DNA from 3 places in the Chryseobacterium sp. MMS23-Vi53 genome. Region 2 is predicted to be linked to each of the others. Evidence: riboswitches for the same ligand, from Rfam matches in the RefSeq annotation. Region 2 holds a riboswitch; each other region holds the start of a gene.
What was found. Region 2 has a riboswitch for S-adenosylmethionine ahead of ACKX2A_RS14030 (alpha/beta fold hydrolase). Riboswitches for the same ligand answer to the same signal wherever they lie in the genome.
Positions count from the first base shown of each region.

Region 1: another riboswitch for S-adenosylmethionine. It lies ahead of ACKX2A_RS10565 (TonB-dependent receptor plug domain-containing protein); the one in region 2 lies ahead of ACKX2A_RS14030 (alpha/beta fold hydrolase).
Region 3: another riboswitch for S-adenosylmethionine. It lies ahead of ACKX2A_RS13410 (SusC/RagA family TonB-linked outer membrane protein); the one in region 2 lies ahead of ACKX2A_RS14030 (alpha/beta fold hydrolase).

Region 1 covers NZ_CP180265.1:2,395,031-2,397,300, reverse strand. The annotation lists gene ACKX2A_RS10570 (alpha-amylase family glycosyl hydrolase) at 1-409, shown strand, start outside; SAM riboswitch class I at 796-903, shown strand; gene ACKX2A_RS10565 (TonB-dependent receptor plug domain-containing protein) at 999-2,270, shown strand, end outside.
Region 2 covers NZ_CP180265.1:3,131,702-3,133,971, forward strand. The annotation lists gene ACKX2A_RS14025 (MGH1-like glycoside hydrolase domain-containing protein) at 1-826, opposite strand, end outside; SAM riboswitch class I at 1,015-1,122, shown strand; gene ACKX2A_RS14030 (alpha/beta fold hydrolase) at 1,187-2,125, shown strand; gene ACKX2A_RS14035 (ACT domain-containing protein) at 2,129-2,270, shown strand, end outside.
Region 3 covers NZ_CP180265.1:3,018,471-3,020,740, forward strand. The annotation lists gene ACKX2A_RS13410 (SusC/RagA family TonB-linked outer membrane protein) at 1-1,041, opposite strand, end outside; SAM riboswitch class I at 1,125-1,223, opposite strand; gene ACKX2A_RS13415 (type II 3-dehydroquinate dehydratase) at 1,456-1,866, shown strand; gene ACKX2A_RS13420 (hypothetical protein) at 1,974-2,270, shown strand, end outside.

The sequences.
Region 1 (2,270 bases), 740 kb from region 2:
TGTTGTTCCGTATTTCCCTTACACTGGGCAATGGCAGAATTTAATGGATAATTCAATCTTTACGGTGGCTTCCATAACAGCTCCGATTTCTCTGCAGCCAGGAGAATTCAGAATTTTCGGGAATTATACTGGAACAAATTTATCCACAATCGATGTGAATGCAGAAAACGTATTATCGCTTCAAATTGGGGATAACCCAGTAAAAAATGGTTTGGCTAAATTAATTTACCACAAAGCAAAAAATGGAGAGATCTCAATCTACGATATGAGTGGAAAAAAGATGGAGGCATTTAAGCTTACCAATGAAAACGGAACATACGAATTGAAAACAAATTATCCTGCGGGATCATATTTGGTTCATTTAAAATCAGATACAGGAATTGCTATTCAAAAAATGATTGTGAAATAACCTGTGGATAAATCTGAGGATTACTATACAAAGAGGTCACGAGAGTGATCTCTTTTTTGTTTGTCCACATTTTTTTCACATTTAAATTAATGCTTATTCATAAGAAACTAACGGCTTTTTAACACGTAATTCACAAGATTTTCCACATAGAAATTCACAAATTATTTGGGCTTGCCAATAGCTTACCAAGACGTTATCCATATCTTATTCACATTCAAAAAATAACTTGTTAATAGTTGAATTTTGATAACTCACACGTAATTCACGCCTAGCTAACAGGTAATTCACGCATTATCCACAACTTATTCACAATTGAAAAAATGATTCAAAAAGGGAAAAATTTATGTTTTTTTGTCAATTAAAATTAATACTCTACCTTTGCACTAGATTTATCAAGAAAGGTGGAGGGATCTGGCCCTGTGAAACCTTAGCAACCGACACATTTCCAAATGTGTAAAGGTGCTAATTCCAACCCAATCGGGGGAAGATAAGTGAAGCATATTCTTAATATTTTTCCATTTTCTTGACGGTCTTTGTAGGCGAAATTTTGTTCGTCGGGGTTTATTATTAATTTTGCAAAAAACAAAAGATGAAGAGACTAAGCATTTCTATATTATTGCTTGGAGCGGTTTTCGTTTCGGCTCAGGAACAGGAAAAAGAAAAACAGATTGAAGACGTCATTATCGTCGGAAACCGAAATGCAAAACGTACAAAGCTGGAAACGCCGGTTCCGGTGGATGTTATCAATATCGAAAAAATACAAAAATCTTCACCGCAAATCTCTGTTCAGGATTTATTGAATTATGTGATTCCGTCGTTCAACTCGGTTCGCCAATCAGCTTCAGATGGTACAGAACATATAGATCCTGTAACATTACGAGGAATGGGACCGGATCAGGTTTTGGTGTTGGTGAACGGAAAAAGAAGACACACAACATCTTTAGTTAATTATCAAAACACAGTTGGAAATGGTTCTGTCGGAACGGATTTAAGTACAATTCCGGTCATTGCCATCGACAGAATTGAAGTTTTAAGAGATGGAGCAGCAGCACAGTATGGTTCTGATGCGATTGCAGGAGTGATCAACATTATTCTGAAAAAAAATATTGGCGGTTCTGCAAGTCTCAATTATGGAATTACAGGAAGAAATGACGGTGAAACATATCAAGCCGGAGCCAACTACGGAACTTCTTTGGGCAAAAAAGATAGTTACATCAATTTATCTTTACAATTAAATCACAGAGGAAAAACGACAAGAACGCAAAATCATAATCTTGATATTTTCGGTGATAATTTTGCTTACGATTTCGCAGATGATCCTGCCGCTGCAAAAGCTTCAGATGATGCAATTATTCAACAAAGAGGCTTGACACGCGACGATTTCAATTTCCAGATCGGAGATGCTCAAATAAAACAGGCGCAATTATATTTCAATTCAGAATATCCGATTAATGATGTGTTTAAATTATATTCTTTTGGAGGTTTTAGTATAAAAGAAGGTCAGGGGTACGGTTTCAGAAGGCTTCCAAGCGAAACTTCGAATAATGTACCTTCCATTTTTCCAAATGGTTTTCAGCCGACTTTAGGCTCGAAAGTGTACGATTTTTCTTACGCTGTCGGAGCAAAATACAACAAAAACGATTGGTTTTTTGATCTAAGCAATACGTTCGGAAGTAATACCTTCAATTATGATGTGAGCAACACGGTAAATGCTTCATTAGGCGCAAAATCTCCGACAAGTTTTGAAGCAGGGGCGCACAGTTTCCTTCAAAATACAGTTAATCTTGATGTTTCAAAAAATATTAAAAACTTCAACATTGCTTTCGGTGGAGAATTCAGATTCGAGCAATATGAAATCAAA
Region 2 (2,270 bases):
AGGTAATGTAGTCATTAATTCCGTCTTTATAATAGGTATTTCCCGGATAAGGAGCTCCATATAATTTCGGAGAATTGGTTTCATTATCACAGAAAACACTTTCTGCATTCATATTTCTGGAATAAAACTTTTTGATCGAAATACTGTCATGATTAATATCGATACAACCTTCATACGAAGCATTCGTTTGTCCTTTATATGTGTTGTATCCCCATTTCCAGTTGTTCCTGAACCAAACAGTCGGTGCAACTACAATCGGAGCATCAGCATCACTCCTGTTGAAAACTGTTACTCGAACTAAAAAATCATTGTGGTCAGCTTTGGCATATTCAATGAAAATATCAAAATATTCATCTTTATCAAAAATTCCGGTATCGAAAATTTCATATTCCGGTTCTTTCTTGCTTCTTCTAGCATTTTCTGCACGGATTTCATCGTAAGGAAACGCATTGATAGGGTATTTATACACCATTTTCATATAACTATGAGTCGGTGTGTTATCTAAATAATAAAACAGTTCTTTGATGTCTTCCCCATGATTTCCCTGAGGATTGCTCAGCCCAAAGAAACGCTCTTTTACCATTTTATCTTTCTTATTCCAAAAGGATAGAGCGAAACAGAAAAGCTGCTTTGCATCGGAAATTCCGGCAATTCCTTCTTCGCCCCAACGATAGGCGTAGCTTTCGGCAGTGTTATGATTGGCAAAATTCCATGCATCGCCGTTGGAACTGTAATCTTCACGTACATTTCCCCATTGTCGGTTGCTGACGTATGGTCCCCAATTTTTCCAGTTATTATCTTGTAATCTTTGTTTTTCGGTACTCATATTTCAACATTTTTCATTACGAAGTTAGTTTTTTTGCTAAAAATTTCCAACTTATTAAATTTGAATTATAATTAATATGCTCTTGCAAACCTTCTGTTTATCGGAGTTTTTTATATTAAATTAAATTTTTATAAATATTTAAAAGAAAAGTTTTATCTTTGCACCATTCGATCATTCAAATATTGAAAATGTTATCAAGAAAGGTTGAGGGATTAGACCCTGTGAAACCTTAGCAACCCTTTGCGCAAGCAATGAAGGTGCTACGTTCTACCAAAATTATTTTGGACAGATAACTACTGAATCTTTTTTCAGCCATTTCCTGTGGCATTTTCAATTGTATTATCAAAAAGTATAATAGAATTGAAAACAGAACTAAACTATATTAATCTCGCGTATCTTACAAATTCCCATAAGGAATATCATATCTCGTTGAGCTATCAGCTTTTCGGGAAAGACTTGTTTTCAGCACCTATAATTTTAGTTAATCATGCTTTAACCGGAAATTCAGATGTTTCGGGAGAAAAAGGATGGTGGAAAAAATTAATTGGTAGAAATCAGGTTATTGATACCGAAAAATATACAGTTCTGTGTTTCAATATTCCTGGAAACGGATATGATGATTTTTTAATTGATAATTATGAAGATTTCACACCTTCAGATATTGCCAATATCTTTTTGCAAGGTCTTGAAATTTTAAATATTAAAAGTTTACACGCCATTATTGGAGGTTCTCTGGGAGGAGGGATCGGTTGGGAAATGTTGGTGAAACAACCAAATCTTGCCGAGATTTTCATTCCTATTGCCTGCGATTTTAAAACCCACGACTGGCTTCATGCACAATGTCTGGTTCAGAAGTTTTTATTAAATCAAAATGATGAACCATTACAAAAAGCCAGAATTCATGCGATGTTGTGCTATCGAACGCCGGAATCGTTAAATGAAAGATTTCAAAATAAATACAATCAGGAAAAACAGAGATTAGAGTCTGAAGATTGGCTGATTTATCACGGAAACGCTTTAAACGAAAGATTTAGTTTAAAATCTTACAAGCTGATGAATCATTTGCTGATGAACATCAATACCGATGAACATCAACTGGAAAACATCCACGCACGAATGCACATGATCTCCGTTGATACCGATTTATTTTTCCCTGCTTCTGAAATCCGAATGTGCTATCAAAAGCTGAAAGAAAAAAAGGAAAATGTTTTTTATCACGAGATCACCTCAATTCATGGGCACGATGCCTTCTTAATGGAATACGAACAATTAAATAATATCATTAAAAATATTTTGTAGACGATGAAAAATGTAAATGAAATAAAATTTTTAAAAAACAGGTCAATCATCAAGTTTGAAGGAGAGGATTTCTTGGGAGAAATCGGTATTGACGGACGAATTTTCAAGGCGCTTACTTTGGCGAGAATCAGTGTTGGGGTTATTT
Region 3 (2,270 bases), 110 kb from region 2:
CGAATCCGATGAAGGCGGTGCTTCCTGAAGACTGTTGGTGTATGCTAAATTTGCTCCGACATTCAACCATTTTTTGACTTCAGAATTGATTTTTAATCTTGTGCTGTATTTCTTAAAACCGGACTCAATAGCGATTCCTTTATCATCCAGATATCCTAAAGAGAAAAAATAATTGCTCTTTTCATTTCCTCCGCTAAAATCCAGATCAACTTGATTTCTTGAAGCAGTTCTCTGCAAAATATCTTTCCAGTTATCATTCCATAAGGCAGTTGCTCCGGTCGCCAATTTGCCGTCTGTTCCTACAGGTTTTGCAAAATTTGTTCCGTATGGATTGATTCCCAAAGCGTTTACTAAATTATCCGTTGCCATCTGCGCAGCCTGTTGAGAAGAAATTTGGCTGGATTTATACCCATTTCTCAACGCTTCCCAGTACAATTCATAGTACTGATCGGTCGTTACCTGTTCATAGTCCTTCACCGCTCTGCTTGAGAAACCTTGGCTTATATTAAAGTTTACTCTCGCTTCGCCTTTCTTTCCGGACTTTGTGGTAACGATAATCACACCGTTTGCACCTCTGGAGCCGTACAATGAGCTTGCCGTAGCATCTTTCAGAACACTGATCGATTCGATATCGTTGGGACTGATCGAGTTGATATTTCCATCAAAAGGAATTCCGTCCACCACAAACAAAGGATTGCTCGATGCACTGACAGAGCCGATTCCTCGAATCCTGATTGAAGCTGTAGAACCCGGCTGTCCCGAAGAACTTACCGCCTGAAGTCCGGGAACCTGCCCCTCCAATGCCTTTGTTATGTTGGTAACAGGTCTGCTGTTGATTTTTTCACTCGAAATTGTTGCTACCGAACCTGTATAACTTGTCTTTTTAGCTTTTCCGTAAGCCACTACAACTACCTCGTCTATCTCTTTTTCATGAAGAGTGTCTTTTTTTGCCTCCTGACCTTTCACATTGGCAGCACCTAGAAAAAATGCCGCTACAGGTGGAATCCAAATTTTTGAATTAATTAAATTTTTGTTAATCATAATCAATTTTATTTACTACTTATTAAATTTTAGCCTTTTGTAAAAAAGACAGCAAATAGCATCAATAATCATGATTAACACTTTACTTATCTTTCCTTTTTCAAGGCTGAATGTAACACCTTGCAATGTGCAGGTTGTTAAGATTTCATAGGGTCAGTTCCCTCCATCTTTCTTTATAAGCCGTTGCAAATCTAAAAACAAAAAGTCTACAAAACAAGTAGACTTTAAAATTTTAAATATAAATTTTATAAAAATTATCTTAATTTTATTTTAAAACCATCAAAAATAGATAGTTATAAAAAATGTTAAATTTTTAAATATGAGAAATATCATTAAAAATAATGCAATAAGTAAATTTTAAGTTTAAAACTAAATTTTTAATCCTTAATTCAAAAAACTTATTAATTTTATAGTATGAAAGTTTTAATTGTAAATGGTCCTAATCTGAATTTATTGGGCACAAGAGAACCAGAAATTTACGGAACAACTTCAATGGAAGATTATTTGGAAAATTTGAGGCCAGAATTTCCTTCTCATGAAATACACTATTATCAATCCAATATTGAAGGTGAATTGATTAACAGACTTCAGGTGGATGATTTTGACGCGTTGGTAATTAATCCGGGAGCTTTTACTCATTATTCTTACGCAATTGCAGATTGTTTAAAGAATATTCAAAAGCAGAAAGTTGAAGTTCACATTAGTAATATATACAAAAGAGAAGAGTTTCGCCAGAAGTCTGTGACGGCTGCAAATAGCGACGCTGTTTTGTCTGGATTTGGTATGGATGGTTATCGATTGGCGATTTTAAGTTTGAAAGCTTAAAAAATCTATCAACAATCAACCAAGTCAACCAACCAAAAACTGACTTTCATCATAAATCCCTCATAAAAACAAAATTCATCAGTATATTTGTGCTATAGAATTGATCGTTGAAGTTTTTCATTTCCATATTCATTATTTTCACGATTGCATTACGTCCGGTTTTGCCATTGATTAATTATGCCGTTAATTATGACTATATCGTAAAAAATCTTTGCGAAAACAGAAATATTCCCCAATCAACCTGTAAAGGAAAATGCTACGTTGAAAAAGAATTAGCCAAAACAGAAAAGCAATCCAACAATAATCAGAATGTGAAAATTGCAGGATTAGACGTTTTCCTATCTAATGAAATCCTTTCCTTTTCAGATAAAAATCAATTCGAAATTCCATTAAAAAAAACCAAC